DNA from 2 places in the Nonomuraea polychroma genome. Region 1 is predicted to be linked to the other one. Evidence: riboswitches for the same ligand, from Rfam matches in the RefSeq annotation. Region 1 holds a riboswitch; the other holds the start of a gene.
The links. Region 1 has a riboswitch for thiamine pyrophosphate ahead of thiC (phosphomethylpyrimidine synthase ThiC). Riboswitches for the same ligand answer to the same signal wherever they lie in the genome.
Positions count from the first base shown of each region.

Region 2: another riboswitch for thiamine pyrophosphate. It lies ahead of EDD27_RS55410 (FAD-dependent oxidoreductase); the one in region 1 lies ahead of thiC (phosphomethylpyrimidine synthase ThiC).

Region 1 is NZ_SAUN01000001.1:11,167,935-11,175,811, reverse strand. It holds gene EDD27_RS52185 (SDR family oxidoreductase) at 1-105, shown strand, start outside; gene EDD27_RS52180 (SCO6745 family protein) at 114-950, shown strand; gene EDD27_RS52175 (HdeD family acid-resistance protein) at 1,052-1,591, shown strand; gene EDD27_RS52170 (SDR family oxidoreductase) at 1,622-2,473, shown strand; gene thiC (phosphomethylpyrimidine synthase ThiC) at 2,422-4,014, opposite strand; TPP riboswitch at 4,007-4,119, opposite strand; gene EDD27_RS52160 (class I SAM-dependent DNA methyltransferase) at 4,171-4,773, shown strand; gene EDD27_RS52155 (hypothetical protein) at 4,811-5,164, shown strand; gene EDD27_RS52150 (universal stress protein) at 5,209-6,030, shown strand; gene EDD27_RS52145 (cellulose binding domain-containing protein) at 6,154-7,197, shown strand; gene EDD27_RS52140 (AIM24 family protein) at 7,214-7,877, opposite strand, start outside.
Region 2 is NZ_SAUN01000001.1:1,987,360-1,995,236, reverse strand. It holds gene EDD27_RS08840 (YbaK/EbsC family protein) at 14-490, shown strand; gene EDD27_RS08835 (GNAT family N-acetyltransferase) at 501-1,073, shown strand; gene metF (methylenetetrahydrofolate reductase [NAD(P)H]) at 1,362-2,228, opposite strand; gene EDD27_RS08825 (polyprenyl synthetase family protein) at 2,386-3,453, shown strand; gene thiE (thiamine phosphate synthase) at 3,809-4,456, opposite strand; gene EDD27_RS08815 (Rv2175c family DNA-binding protein) at 4,434-4,808, opposite strand; gene EDD27_RS08810 (NAD(P)/FAD-dependent oxidoreductase) at 4,839-6,002, opposite strand; TPP riboswitch at 6,062-6,178, shown strand; gene EDD27_RS55410 (FAD-dependent oxidoreductase) at 6,168-7,556, shown strand; gene thiS (sulfur carrier protein ThiS) at 7,553-7,753, shown strand; gene EDD27_RS08795 (thiazole synthase) at 7,746-7,877, shown strand, end outside.

The DNA.
Region 1 (7,877 bases):
TTCCCGCATCCGGAGGTGGCGGAGTTCGCCCGCCGCAAGGCGGAGGATCCGGACCGATGGCTGGCCGGGATGTCGCGCTTCATCGACTCCCTGACGCAGGCATGAACGCAGGCATGAACGCCGGCACGGTCGCGGCCCGCCGGGCCTGGCGTCGCCTGGAGCCGCTGCACGGCATGATCTACTTCGTTCCCGAGGCCGCCGACCGCTACGCCAAGCTCGGCCTCACCGGCATGTCGGGATATTTCGCCTCGCGCGGCGCCGCCTTCGGCCGCGCCTCCGCCGACCTGGTCATCGCCACCTTCTACAACTTCTGCCCCGATCTCGTACGCCGGTCCCTGCCCGCCGCCTGGGACGTGGTGACGCCGGAGCAGATGCTCGAGGCCCGGGTGGAAGCCGCTGCCGAAGCCCTGCGCCGGGCGGGCGTCCACGAGCTCCCGCACCTGGCCGAGACCCTCGACCTGGCCCGCCGCGCCGCCATGGCCGCCTGCGACCATCCCCAGGGTCGCCCGCTCTTCGCCGCCCACGCCGCGCTGCCCTGGCCGGACGACCCGCTCCAGCAGCTCTGGCATGCTCAGACCCTGCTCCGCGAGTTCCGCGGGGACGGCCATGTGGCCACCCTGCTCGCCGAAGGCCTCACCGGCCTCGAAGCCCTGGCTCTCCATGCCGCCGGCGGCGAGGTCCCTGTCGCGTTCCTCAAGATCAGCCGCGCCTGGCCGGAGGAGGAGTGGACGGCCGCGGAGGCGCGCCTCCAGGACCGCGGGCTCATGGAGGCGGGAGCCCTGAGCACGGCGGGGCATGCGCTGCGCCGCCACCTCGAGGACCGCACGGACGCCCTGGCCATGGCCGCGTACGGGGCACTGGGCGAGGACGGTTGCGAGCGCCTGGCCGAACTCGCGCGCCCCTTCGGCCGCCGGGTCGTCGACGCCGGCCTGCTGAGCCTCGGCAGATGACCTGGCGCAACCCGGGATACGGACGTCCGATGTGGACCGCGAGCGACGTCCCCATGGAGTGACGCCGCATATGAGGCCCCGCTCCGGGAAGGAACGCAACCGTGATCGATGACTATCTCGGCCATTGGTGGGTGCTCACCCTGCGCGGCGTGCTCGCCCTCCTCTTCGGGATCATGGCCGTGGCCTGGCCCGCCATCACGCTGCTGGTCCTCGCCGTCGTGTTCGGCGCCTACGCGATCGTCGACGGCGCCCTGGCGGCGGTGGCCGCCACCCGCGCGGCCAAGGGGCACCGGGCTCCGCTGATCTTGCTCGCCGTCGCCGGGCTGCTGTTCGGCATCATGTGCATCGTCTGGCCGGGACTGACCGTGCTGGTCGTCACGTTGCTGATCGGGATCTGGGCCATCGTGACCGGCGTCATGGAGATCATGACGGCGATCAGGATGCGCAGGGAGATCCAGGGCGAGTGGCTGCACGTCCTCGCGGGCGTGTTGTCAGTGCTGTTCGGCGTGCTGGTGCTGGTCTGGCCGGCGACCGGGGCGATCACCGTGGCGCTGATCATCGGGATCTACGCCATCGTGGCCGGGATCATGCTGATCATCCTCAGCCTGCGCGTACGCAAGCTGCGGGAGGTGGGGCGTTAGGCATCCCCCGACCAGGGAAGACGGCTGGGCATGCCGGAAACGACACCACCTCAGAGCCAGCCGTACCCCGGGCGCACGGGCGAGATGGTCCCCGAGCCGCGTGACGAGATGCGCGACTACGAGGGCCGGGACCTCCTCAAGGACAAGAAGGCGCTCATCACCGGGGGCGACTCGGGGATCGGCAGGGCGGTCGCGGTCGCCTTCGCCAAGGAAGGGGCCGATGTCGCGATCGCGTACCTGACCGAGCACGAGGACGCCGCGCACACCCGCAAGCTGGTCGAGGAGACCGGGCGGCGCTGCGTGCTGCTGCCCGGCGACCTGGGTGACCGCGCCCACTGCGGCGCCGTCGTCGAGCAGGCGGTCTCCGAGCTCGGCGGGCTGGACGTGCTCGTCAACAACGTGGCCTACCAGGCACCGGTGAACAGCCTGGAGGAGCTGACCGACGAGCAGTGGGAGCGTACGTTCGCGGTCAACATCCACAGCTACTACCGCGTCACCAAGGCCGCGCTCCCCCACCTGCGCGAGGGAAGCGCGATCGTGAACACCTCCTCGATCAACGGCCTGCGCGGCAACAAGTCGCTCATCGACTACGCGGCCACCAAGGGCGCGATCAACGCCTTCACCTACTCCATGGCACAGAGCCTGGTCGAGCGGGGCATCCGGGTCAACGCCGTGGCGCCGGGGCCAGTGTGGACGCCGCTGATCCCGGCCACGATGCCGGAGGAGAAGGTGGAGAAGTTCGGCAAGCACGTGCCGATGGGGCGACCCGCCGATCCGGACGAGATCGCCCCCTCGTACGTCTTCTTCGCCGCCGAACGGCTTTCGTCGTACTACACGGGCGAGGTGCTGGCCCCCGTCGGCGGCGAGACCCTGCCGGGCTGATCGATGTAGACCGTGCCGCCGCGCTGCCGGAACTCCGCCGCCTTCTCCGCGAAGCCGGCCTCGCGAATGTCGTGGCTGATCCGCATGGAGCAGAACTTGGGCCCGCACATCGAGCAGAAGTGCGCGGTCTTGGCCGGCGCCGCAGGCAGGGTCTCGTCGTGGAAGGCGCGGGCGGTCTCGGGATCGAGTGACAGGTCGAACTGGTCCTCCCAGCGGAACTCGAACCGCGCGTCCGACAGCGCGTCGTCCCACTCCTGCGCCCGCGGGTGCCCCTTGGCCAGGTCCGCCGCGTGGGCGGCGATCTTGTACGTGATCACGCCGGTCTTGACGTCGTCCTTGTCCGGCAGGCCGAGGTGCTCCTTGGGGGTGACGTAGCAGAGCATGGCGGTGCCGAACCAGCCGATCATGGCGGCGCCGATGCCGGAGGTGATGTGGTCGTAGCCCGGCGCGATGTCGGTGACCAACGGCCCGAGGGTGTAGAAGGGAGCGTCGTCGCAGAGCTCGCGCTGCAGGTCGACGTTCTCCTTGATCTTGTGCATGGGCACGTGTCCCGGGCCCTCGATCATGACCTGGACGTCGTGCTCCCGCGCGATCGTCGTCAGCTCGCCGAGCGTGCGCAACTCGGCGAACTGGGCCTCGTCGTTGGCGTCCGCGATCGAACCTGGCCGCAGCCCGTCGCCCAGCGAGAACGACACGTCATAACGCGCCAGGATCTCGCACATCTCGGCGAAGTACTCGTACAGGAAGCTCTCACGGTGGTGCGCCAGGCACCACGCGGCCATGATGGAGCCGCCGCGCGAGACGATGCCGGTCTTACGGCGGACGGTGAGCGGCACGTGTTCGAGCCGCACCCCGGCGTGCACGGTCACATAGTCCACGCCCTGCTCGCACTGCTCGATGAGCGTGTCCCGGTAGACCTCCCAGGACAGATCCTCCGGACGGCCCTTGACCTTCTCCAGCGCCTGGTAAATGGGCACGGTGCCGACCGGCACCGGCGAGTTGCGGATGATCCACTCGCGGGTCTCGTGGATGTCCGGGCCGGTGGACAAGTCCATGATCGTGTCCGCGCCCCACCGGGTGGCCCAGGTCATCTTCTCGACCTCCTCCTCGATGGAGGACGTCACGGCGGAGTTGCCGATGTTGGCGTTGATCTTCACGAGGAAGTTGCGGCCGATGATCATGGGTTCGGACTCGGGGTGGTTGACGTTGGCGGGGATGATGGCCCGGCCGGCCGCGACCTCCTGGCGTACGAACTCGGCGTCGAGTCCCTCGCGGACGGCCACGAACTCCATTTCCTTGGTGATCAGGCCCTTCCGCGCGCAGGCGACCTGGGTGACGGGGTGGCCGGCTGCGCGGCGCTCGCGTACCCACTGCTCGCGCAGACGGGGCAGCCCGCGCCGGACGTCGGTCTCGAGGGCGGGGTCGGTGTACGGGCCCGACGTGTCGTACAGGGTCACGGTCGAACCGTTGGAAAGGTGCACCTGACGCATCGGCACGCGGAGGTCACCGGTGTAAATCTTGGAAAAACGCGCGCCATTCATCGCGCAAACTCCCTTCGCCGGCATTATCCGGAGCAGGTTCTGGCGGTCGGCGGCTGTCAGCCGTCCTCTCAGCCCGGTCAGCACCGGGCTCCCGCGTTGGACGGCGTTGATCGTACCCACCTGTTAAGCCGCGCCAAACCTGGCATGATCGAGGTAATGGATGATCCCGTTTCGCGCACCACAGCGACCTACGACCGCATCGCACGTGATTTCGACGCGCGCGCCAGCCGCAGCGACGGCTTCCTGGCCTTCCGCCAGCGATTCGCCGACGCGGCGCGGGGCTTGGTGACCGATCTCGGGTGCGGTCCCGGGCATGACGCGGCCTGGTTCCAAGAGCAGGGGCTGCCGGTCATCGGAGTCGACCGCTCGATCGAGATGACCAGGCTGGCCGCCGCCCGCGGAGTGCCGACCGTGCGAGGCGACCTGCGCAGGCCGCCGCTCGCCCCCGGCTCGCTGGCCGGCCTGTGGTCCTCCGCCGCGCTGCTCCACGTGCCCGCCGAGGAGACCGAGCCGACGTTGCGCGCCTGGTGGGCGACGCTGCGGCCGGGTGGCGTGCTGGGCCTGAGCACCTCGGCCGGCGACGGGGAGGGCTGGGAGCCGGTTCCGTACGACACCGAGGTCTTCCGGTGGTTCGTCCACCGCCACCCCGATACGCTGCTCGCGACGCTGGAATCGGCCGGGTTCGAGGTCCTGGAGCAGGAGATGAGCACGTGGAACCGCACCTGGCTCAGCGTGCTGGCGCGCCGCCGTGAGGTTTGACGATCGCCCTCGGCGGTACCACCCCCTCAGGGGGACTATGAAGAAAATAGCCGCTGTCGCAGGACTCGTGGTGGTGGCCGCGTTGGGAGGGACCAGCGCTGCCGGGGACGGCATCGACCAGCACGAAGTCAGTCAAGAGCAGTACCAGACCCTGATCGCCCAGTGCCAGTACGCCAATACGGCACGGGCGCGGACGCAGTGCCGCGAGGAGGTCAAGGCACGGTACCGGATCGGCAAAACCGACAGGTCGCTCGACTGCCGCACGTTCTCCGGCGTGACCGTCTGCGGCACGCTGAGGCTCAGCAAGGCCGAGCGCCAGTGCACCGAGGACTCCACGGAACAGGGCGTGTCCTTCCGCCGGGCCGAGGTGGAGTGCTACGCGTTCTCCTAGACCCTAGAAGATCCTGAAAGGCCGTCGTCGTGATCATCGTTGGGGTGGACGGTTCACGCACCGGGCTGGAGGCCGCCGCGTGGGCCGCCACCGAGGCCGCCCTTCGCCGCACGTCGCTCGTCATCGCTCATGCCGTGTCGAAATGGGTGGCCGAAGACACGCCCAGCGGCCACTATGCCGAGGTCGGCCGGTGGATGCGCGAGGGCGCCATGACAGTGCTCGCAGCGGCCGAAGACCGGGTACGCCGCGAGCATCCGGAGGTCGATGTGGCCACCGAGCTGCTGCCCGGCGATCCCCGTACCACATTGATCGACGCCTCCGAGAGCGCCGAGCTGCTGGTCGTGGGCAGCCGCGGGATCGGTGGCGTACGCGGGCTGCTGGTCGGCTCCGTCGCGCACGGAGTGGCCGCGCACGCCCGTACGAACGTGGTTCTCATCCGGGACGTTCCCCGGCCGGCCCGCAGGGAGGTGGTGGCCGGGGTGGACGGCTCACCCGGCGGCCTGCGCGCGCTCGACTTCGCCCTCGCCGAGGCAGAGTTGCACGGTTCACGGGTACATGCCGTACAGGCGTGGGCCTGGCCGCACCCCAGCGGCTTCGAACCGGCCGACCCCGACGGCGAGCAAGATGCCCTCCGCGCCCTGCAGGAGCTGGTGGCCGACGGCCGGGCACACCATCCGGGGATCGACGTGGTGGCCGAGGTCATCCACGGGCACCCCATCGAGGTGCTCAAGGAAGCCGCGACGCGGGCCGACCTGCTGGTCGTGGGGTCGCGCGGACACGGTCAACTGACCGGGATGATCATGGGTTCGATCAGCCAGGCCCTGCTCCACCACGCGCCGGGCCCGCTCGCCATCGTCCGCCCTTGATCTGAAAGTTACATCCCGGATCGCGTATCGCCGCAGGTCGCGTCCCAGTGCCCGGGCCGCCGCCTTCCCGTCTCCAAGCCGCGCTCTTACGATCAGCGCCAGGCGACGACGGGAGTGCGGACGATGCGGAAGACCTGGGCGTTACTGGCGGCGTTGCTGGCGATGGCCGGCGCGGTGATGTTCTTGACGACCACCCCGGCCGGCGCCGCCGCCATCAGGGTCATGCCCCTGGGCGACTCGATCACCGGCTCCCCCGGCTGCTGGCGGGCCCTGCTCTGGAACAAGCTCCAGAGCACCGGCTACACGAACATCGACTTCGTCGGCACCCTCCCGGCGCAGGGCTGCTCGGTCCCGTACGACGGCGACAACGAGGGCCACGGCGGTTACCTTGCCACGAACGTCGCCAACCAGAACCAGTTGCCCGGCTGGCTCGCCGCGACCAGGCCCGACATCGTCATGATGCATTTCGGCACCAACGACGTGTGGAGCAACATCCCGACCTCGACGATCCTCAGCGCGTACACGACGCTCGTGAACCAGATGCGGGCCAGCAACCCCGCCATGAAGATCCTCGTGGCCAAGATCATCCCGATGAACCCGTCCACCTGCGCCGAATGCGCCCAGCGCGCCGTGAACCTGAACAACGCCATCCCCGGCTGGGCCACGAGCACCTCCACCCAGCAGTCGCCCATCACGGTGGTGGACCAATGGACGGGGTTCAGCACCAGCACGGACACGTACGACGGGGTGCACCCGAACGCGGCGGGCGATCAGAAGATCTCCGACAAGTGGTACCCGGCCCTGGTGAACGCCCTGTCCGGCGTCACCCCGTCGCCCTCCGTGACCCCCACCGTCACCCCCACCGGTGGTGGCGGGTGCACGGCCACGTACAAGAACGCCGGTCAGTGGCAGGGCGGCTTCCAGGGCGAGGTCACCGTCAAGAACACCGGCACCACGCCGATGAACGGGTGGACGGTGCGGTGGACGTTCGCCAACGGGCAGCAGATCAGCCAGATCTGGAACGGCACGCTGAGCGCGAGCGGCGCGGACGTGACGGTGCGCAACGTGAACTGGAACGGCTCCCTGGCACCCGGAGCCACGGCCACGTTCGGCTTCCTGGCCTCGTGGAACGGCACCAACACCGCCCCCACCCCAACCTGCGCCTAGAAGCCGATCGGCAGCATCAAGAAGTGGTCACCATGGGGGCACCTTCGCTGGCCTGCACCAGCACGAAGCCCTGCCCCCTGAACGCCAGCTGCATGGCCTCCCCGCTCCCCCGCCCGATCAACGCGCCCACCTTCATCGTCCGATTGACCCCGACCTGAAGCCCCGTGCTCCAGCAAACCGCCGACTGCCCATCGGCGAACGTCGGCATGCGTGCGACATCGAGCAACACCGGCGTACCGTGCGTGGTCACCGCCACCCACCCGGTCCCCGTCACCGTCGTGTTGAACAGCCCGCCCGCCGCCACCCCGGCCCCCTGGACCCGCTGGATGTCCCAGGTGAGCTGCGGCTGAAACGCCAGCAGATTCCGCCCGTTGACGGTCAGCCCTTCGTTCTCCAGGTAGAACAGGTGGATGTCGTCAGCGTTGTCGGCCAGATAAAGCAGCCCCTCACCGCGGACCCGCATGAGCGAGGCGCCCTCACCGGTGACGGCCTTCTTGAACAGCTTGCCGAGCCCGCCGGCCCCCTCGTAGTCGAAGTCCATCTGCCCTTGGAAGGCGACCATCGAGCCTTGCTTGGCAAGCACCTCGTGAGGCAACTGGACGCGCAACATCTTCTTGTTCTCCAGCACGAACCCGCCGGGCAACGGCTGGCCGTCGAGATTGCCGAAAATCGAGCTACGC
Region 2 (7,877 bases), 9.2 Mb from region 1:
TTAGAGTGTCTCCATGTCTGAAAAGTTGCCGGCCAACGCCGTCGTCGTGGAGGCCGCGCTGCGTGAGCGGGGGGCGAGCGGCGAGATCGTCGTCCTGCCCGAGAAGGCGCCCACGGCGGCCGCCGCCGCCGCCCAGCTGGGGTGCGAGGTGGGAGCGATCGCCAACAGCCTGATCTTCGACGCCGACGGGGCGCCGCTGCTCGTGCTGACCAGCGGGGCGCACCGCGTGGACGTGGAGCTCATCGCCCGCACGGCGGGCGTCCAGAAGGTACGCCGCGCGACGCCCGAGTTCGTCCGCGCCGCCACCGGCCAGCCCATCGGCGGCGTCGCCCCGGTGGGGCACCCGGCGCCGGTGCGGACCCTGGTGGACAACTGGCTGAGCAAGCACGAGGTGGTGTGGGCGGCCGGCGGGCATCCGTCAACGGTGTTCCCGACCACCTTTGACGAGCTTGTACGCATCACCGGGGGCACTGCGGTGGACGTCGAGTAGTGTGCGACGGGTGATCGAGTTTCGCGGGGCGGGGCCGGCCGCGTTCACCGAGCGGCTGGAGACGGTGATCGGCATTTACACGGCAGCGATGAACCCGCCCCGGGACCAGATCACCGGCCGCAAGTCCATCATGCGAAATCATGCGACATATCCGCATTTTCAATGTTATTTCGCGGAATTGCGCGATTCGTCCCCGTCTGGGGAGGTGCCGGAAACCCGAGTCGTCGGCTTCGCGTACGGCTTCCGCGGCGCGCCCGGGCAGTGGTGGCATGACGTGGTGTTCAGGGCGCTCTCGGAGCAGTCGGGCCGGGAGGTGGCCAACGCCTGGCTCGGGTACGCGTTCGAGCTGGCCGAGATCCATGTGCACCCCGATTACCAGGGCAAAGGCATCGGCCGGGCCATGATCAGGACGCTGTGCGCGGGCCGCCGCGAGCGCACGGCCGTCCTGTCCACCCACGACCAGCCCACTGCCGCCCGCCACCTCTACGCCAGCCTCGGCTTCACGGACCTGCTGACGAGATTCGTCTTCCCGGGCGGCTACGAGGAGTACGCGATCGCCGGCCGTCCTCTGCCCTTCACCTGAGGGTGCCGCTGATGAAGGCGTGACTCATGGGTTTATCGCCGCATACCCAAGGGCATCGTAGTTAACGGAAAGTGACGGATCCTTTACATGCCGTCTACCCCTGTCCCCCCGCCCGTCACCCGCCCGGTCCCCCTGCGGGCGGGTGACGGGCTCACCACTTTCAGGGCCCACGTGACGCCGTAACGGCGCCCGGCCCTGTGCGGGGTCAGACAGCGTCTCCCTGGAGGCCCCCAGCCCTGGTCGGCGGGTGGGTGCCGCTGGGCGACCGTCACGAAGAAGGGGGTTGGATCAGGCGGAGAGGGTTATCGGCGCGATGCGCTGGAACACCTCGCGCGTGGCGCTGGAGCGGTTGAACGTGATGAAGTGGATGCCCGGCGCGCCCTCGTCCAGCAGCCGCTGGCACAGCTCGGCCCCGTGATCGATGCCCAGCCGCCGCACCGCGCCCGGATCGTCCGCGACCTCCTCGAAGCGCGCCGCCACCTCCGGCGGGAACGGCGCCCCCGACAGCTGCTCGGAGCGCGCGATCGTGCTCATCTGCGTCACCGGCATGATGCACGGGATGATCGGCGTGTCGCAGCCCCGGGCCGCCACCCGGTCCCGCAGCCTCAGGTAGTCCTCCGCCTGGAAGAACATCTGCGTGATCGCGTAGTCGGCCCCGGCCTCGCACTTGCGCACGAAGTATTCGGTGTCGGCCTCGATGGACGGCGAGCGGGGGTGCTTGTAGGGGAAGGCGGCCACGCCGACGCAGAAGTCGCCCGCCTGCCTGATCAGCCGCACCAGCTCCTCGGCGTAGAGCACGCCCTCGGGGTGCTGCACCCACTCGGCGGTGGGGTCGCCCGGGGGGTCGCCGCGCACGGCCAGGATGTTGCGCACCCCGGCGTCGGCGAAGCGCCCGATCAGGTGGCGCAGCTCGCGGATCGAGTGGTTGACCGCGGTGAAATGCGCGACAGGCGTGAGCGTGGTGCCGTGGGCGATCCGCTCCACGATGTCGACCGTGCGGTCGCGGGTGGAGCCGCCCGCGCCGTACGTCACCGACACGAAGGTCGGCCGCAGCGACTCCAGCTCCCTGATCGCCCGCCACAGCTGCCGCTCGCCCTCGTCGGTCTTCGGCGGGAAGAACTCGAACGAGAACGTGCGGCCACCGGAAGCGAGCATCTCGCGAACGGTGGGAACACGATCGGGCCGGATTGAGGGTCGACCAAGCGCCATGGCCCAAGGTTACAGGTACCCCGGCCGGAGCGACGGGTACGCCGGACACGCTTGAACGTGAGCCGGGATCGGAGCGCGCTCGCCCGGCCACTAGTCTCAAGACATGACCACTGACGCCGCGCGTATGCAGCACCTGCGCACGCACGTGGAGCGGGCCCTGGGCGAGTTCGTCGAACGGCAACTGCCCGCCCTCGGCGACCCCGATCTGGAGCCGCTGCGCACGGCCGCTGACGACCTGCTGGCCGGCGGCAAGCGGCTGCGTCCCGCGTTCTGCTACTGGGGCTGGCGCGGCGCGGGCGGCACCGACGTGCCCGAGATCTTCACCGCGGCTGCCTCGCTGGAATTACTGCAGGCCAGCGCGCTCGTACACGACGATGTGATGGACAAGAGCGACCTGCGCAGGGGCATGCCGGCCGCGCACCGCCGCTTCCAGGCCATGCACGAGAAGGCCGGCTGGCACGGCTCGGCGGAGCAGTTCGGCGAGGGGGCGGCGATCCTGCTGGGCAACCTGCTGCTGCTCTGGTCGGGTGAGATGTGGCGCACCAGCGGCCTGCCCCGCGCGTCGCTGGAGGCGGCTCAGCCCGTGCACGACCACATGCGTACCGAGCTGATGTGCGGTCAATACCTCGACCTGCTGGAGCAGGCGCACGGGGAGAACACGTTCGACTCGGCTCTGCGGGTGGCGCTGTTCAAGAGCGGCAAGTATTCGGTGGAGCAGCCGCTGAGGCTTGGGCTCGTGCTCGCCGCCCAGGAGCTCGCGCCGTGGATGGACGATCTGTGCACCGGGTACGGCACGCGGGTGGGGATCGCGTTCCAGCTGCGTGACGACATCCTGGGCGTGTTCGGCGACCCGGCGCAGACGGGCAAGCCGGCGGGGGACGACCTGCGCGAGGGCAAGCGCACGATGCTCATCGCCCGTACGCTCGCGGCGGCGTCCCCGGGCCAGGCCGAGACGGTCCGGCGCCTGCTCGGGGATCCGGGGCTGGACGCGGACGGGGTGGCCACGCTGCGGCGGATCATCGAGGGCACGGGGGCGCTGCGGGAGTGCGAGGACCTGATCGGCGACTACCTGGGCGCGGCGCTGACCGCGCTCGACCAGGCCCCGATCACCGCCGAGGCCCGCACCGCGCTGACCGACCTCGCCATCGCCGCCACATCCCGCAAGGCCTGACCTTCCCACCGGTCGCGAACGCGCCACCGGACAGAAACCCCGCTGTCGCACAGCGCCACGCGTCCGAACAGCAGCCGTCCCACCGGGCACGTCTGTGGGCGGGCGCGTCGCTGGAGCGGGCCTGTCAAGCCGGCCAAGCGCCTCGGCGGCGGCGAGCGCCAGTCGGCACCATACGGTAGGCCGGCCGGACTGCAGGCCAGACGGCCGGACGGCAGGGCGGTCTGTCGGGGCGACCGGCCGTCAGTCAGGCGACCGGCCGTCAGTCAGGCGACCGGCCGTCAGTCAGGCGACCGGCCGTCAGTCAGGCGACCGGCCGTCAGTCAGGCGACCGGCCGTGTCAGCAGGCGACCGGCCGTCAGCCGGCCGCGGCTGCCGACAGGCGCTTGGAGAACTCGGCTGCCGCCGCGCCCGGGTCGTCGGCGTCGGTGATGGCGCGTACCACCACCACCCGGCGAACCCCGTATGACATGACCTCGTCCAGGTTGGCGAGGTCGATGCCGCCGATCCCGAACCACGGCCGCGACGTCCCCAGCGACGCCGCGTGCCGCAGCAGCGCGGGCCCGGGGGCCGGGCGGCCGGGCTTGGTCGGTGTGGGCCAGATGGGCCCGCAGCAGAAGTAGTCGACGCCCTCCTCCACCGCCGCCGCGGAAGCCTCGGCGGTGGAGTGGGTGGATCGTCCGATGACGATGTCGTCGCCGAGTATCTCTCGCGCGACCGTCACAGGAAGATCGTCTTGCCCCAGGTGGAGCACGTCGGGCCGGGCGGCGTAGGCGATGTCCGCCCGGTCGTTGACGGCCAGTAGTTTGCCGTGCCGGTCGCAGGCGTCGCGGAAGACTTCGAGGAGGGCGAGTTCGTCGCGTGCCTCCAGGCCCTTCTCCCGCAGCTGGATGATGTCCACGCCGCCGGCCAGCACCGAGTCGAGGAACTCCGCGAGGTCGCCGCGGTCGCGGCGGCCGTCGGTGCAGAGGTAGAGGCGGGCCTCAGAAAGCGAGGGCTTGGGCACGCCGCTTGACCTCCGTGTGACGGCCGGCCTTGATCGCCTCGATGGGCGACCCCGGCAGGGACTCGTCGGGGGTGAAGAGCCAGCGCAGTGCTTCGACGTCGTCGTAGCCGGCGTCCTGCAACACGGTCAGTGTGCCGGGCAGGCCCTTCATCACGTCCTTCCCATCGAGGAACACCGCGGGCACCTGCGGCCCGCCGCTGCCCCGGCGCACGCCGAGGAGCTTGTGGTCCTTCAGGAGCTGCTTGGCCCGCCCTATGGGAAGCTCAAGGCGCTGGGCCACTTCGGGGAGCGTCAGCCACTCGTCCACGAGCTGGTCGGTCTCCCGGTCGATCTGTGCAACAGAAAGCGTCACGAAACCACAACTACCACATGCCGTGCTTGCTCAAACAACACAATCTCGTAGGGATACTTCTGGATCTACCAGGCGTTCCGCGTCGAGACGGTGTCCCGCGCCGATGATTCTGCGTCCCTGTACGAGATCTCGCGGCCGATCCACGGCGAGCACCGCGGCCAGGGCGCCGTCGGCGGCGAGCCAGACGGCCGACCACTTGCCTTCCGGGTCGCCGCGGTAGATGAGCCGCTCCCCCGCCGGGTGGTGCCCGGCGTACTGGACCATGTGCCCGAACTGCTCCGACCAGAAGTACGGCACCGGGTCGTAGACCGCGTCCTCGCCCAGCAGCGTGGCGGCGGCGACCTCGGGGGCGTTGAGCGCGGTGTCCCAGTGCTCGATCCTGAGCCGGGTACGGAAGCGGCGCGACCACCAGGCGGCGCAGTCCCCGACGGCGACCGTGTTCGGCAGGGAGGCCCGCAGGTGCTCGTCGACGACGACGCCGTTGTGCAGGTCGATGTCGGCGTCGGCCAGCCATTCGACGGCGGGCCGCACGCCGATGCCGGTCACGACCACGTGGGCCTCGACGAACTCGCCGTCCACCAGCCGCACGCCGCCCTCGTCCACGGACCGGACCATGGTGTTCAGCCGCAGGTCGATGCCCTCGTACCAGCGCTGGGTACGGGCCCCGATCTCCGTGCCGACGGCGGTCGCGAGCGGGGTGGCGGCCGCCTCGATCACCGTGACCGCGCAGCCGGCGCGGCGGGCGGCGGTGGCCACCTCGGCGCCGATCCAGCCGGCGCCGATGATCGCCACCCGGGCGCCGGGCACGAGCATGGCCCTGAGCTCGTGGGCGTCGTCGAGGGTGCGCAGCACGTGCTGGGGCCCGTCGCCGGGCAGCCTGATCGGCTCGGATCCGGTGGCGATGACCAGGCCGTCGTAGCCGACTTCGCCCTCGGTGGTCTCCACGACGCCCGCGCGCAGCGCCTTGGCGCCCACGCCCGGGCGGAAGGCGACGTCGAGTGCGGTGAGGTCGGTGTCGACGAAGCTGCTGTCGGCCTCGCCGAGGAGCACGCTCTTGGACAGGGGCGGGCGGTCGTAGGGGCGATGCCGCTCCTGCCCGATCAGCGTGATTCTGCCGCCGAACCCTCGCCCACGCAGGGCCTCCACCGTGCGGACGCCCGCCAGGCCCGCTCCCACCACCACGACATTGTCCACGTTCATGACCTTAACGGGGGCCGTTCTTGGACGTCGCACCGAGGCCGTAGGCTGAGGAGGTAAAGACGCGCGGGAGTCCGGCCGTTACCGGGCTGAGAGGAAGGCTGCACCGGGCCTTCGACCGCAAGACACCTGATCCGGATCATGCCGGCGAAGGGAGCGCATGTGGATGTGATCGTAGGCGGCGGGATCGTCGGACTGTCCATCGCGTGGCGGATGGCCCGGGCGGGGCGCGCGGTCACCGTGGTGGATCCGGCTCCGGCCTCGGGGGCCTCCTACGCGGCGGCGGGGATGCTGGCCCCGGTCAGCGAGGTGACGTACACGGAGGCGCCGCTGCTGCGGCTGGGCATGGCGTCACTGCGCCGCTGGCCGTCCTTCGCCGCCGAGCTCGCCCAGGACGCCGGCCTCACCGGGCGCAGCGACGACGCCCTGGCCACGGCGGGCGGCATCTCGGACGGGACGGCCCGGTCCGGCGACGGCGATCCGGGGACGACCGCCGAGGTGGCCGGGCTCGGGGCGTTCGGCGGGCTGGAGATCGGCGACGCGGCTCGGCACGGGCTGGACCTGCGTGCGGACGGGACGCTCGACGTGGCGTTCGGGGCCGACGATCTCGCGGCGCTGGACGAGCTGGCGGCTTTCATGGACAAGCTCGGGCTGCCGGTCGAGCGGCTGACCGGGCGCGAGTGCCGCCGCCTGGAGCCCATGCTGGCCCCGTCGGTGCGCGGCGGGCTGCTGGCTCCCGGCGACGCCTGGGTGGATCCGCGCCGCGTGACGGCGGCCCTGCTCGCGGCCCTGGAGCGGCTGCGGGTGCCGCTGGTGCGGGCGCGTGCCGCGGGCCTCCTGCGCGACGAGGACGGCAGGGTCATCGGGGTACGCCTGGAGCCGCCGACGGGTGCCCCCGGCACGCCGCGAGAGGAATCTGAGCCGCCGTCCGAGCTGCGGGCGGAGCGGGTCGTCCTGGCGGCGGGGGCCTGGAGCGGCGAGCTGGCCGAGGTGCCGGTGCGGCCGGTCAAGGGGCAGATCATGCGGTTGCGTTCCCCGCAGCCGCTGCTCAGCCGGTGCGTACGCGGCACCGTGCACGGCTCGTACGTCTACCTCGTCCCTCGCGGCGACGGCGAGCTGGTCGTCGGGGCCACCCAGGAGGAGCTGGGGTTCGACACCAGGGTGACCGCGGGCGGGCTCTACGAGCTGCTGCGCGACGCCAGAGAGCTGGTGCCGGGCGTGACCGAGCTGGAGATCGCCGACGTGGTGGCCGGGCTGCGGCCGGGCACGCCGGACAACCTGCCGATCATCGGCCCGAGCGGGACGCCGGGGCTCGTCCTGGCCACCGGGCACTACCGGGGCGGTGTGCTGCTCGCGCCGCTCACGGCGGCGCTCGTGCTGGGCGACGCGGGCGATTCGAGCGGCTTGGGCGACTTGGGTGGCTCGGGCGACTTTGGTGGCTTGGGCGACTTGGGTGGGTCAGGCGACTTGGGTGGGTCAGGCGACTTGGGTGGCGAAGAAGGTCGGCTGGCGGCGTTGTGCTCGCCGGGGAGGTTTCAGGAAATCTCATGATTGTGACGATCAACGGGGCCGCGCACGAGGTCGCCGACGGCACGACCGTGGCGCAGGCCGTACGGACCTTGACCACGGCCACCACCGGGGTGGCCGTGGCCGTGAACGACGAGGTGGTCACGCGGAGCGCCTGGGAGACGACGGCGCTCAGCGACCGCGACCGCATGGAGGTGCTGACGGCGGTGCAAGGTGGATGATCTGATCATCGCCGGGGAGAAGTTCTCCTCCCGGCTCATCATGGGGACCGGCGGCGCGCCTTCCCTGGAGGTGCTCGACCACGCGCTGGCCGCGTCCGGCACCGAGCTGACCACGGTCGCCATG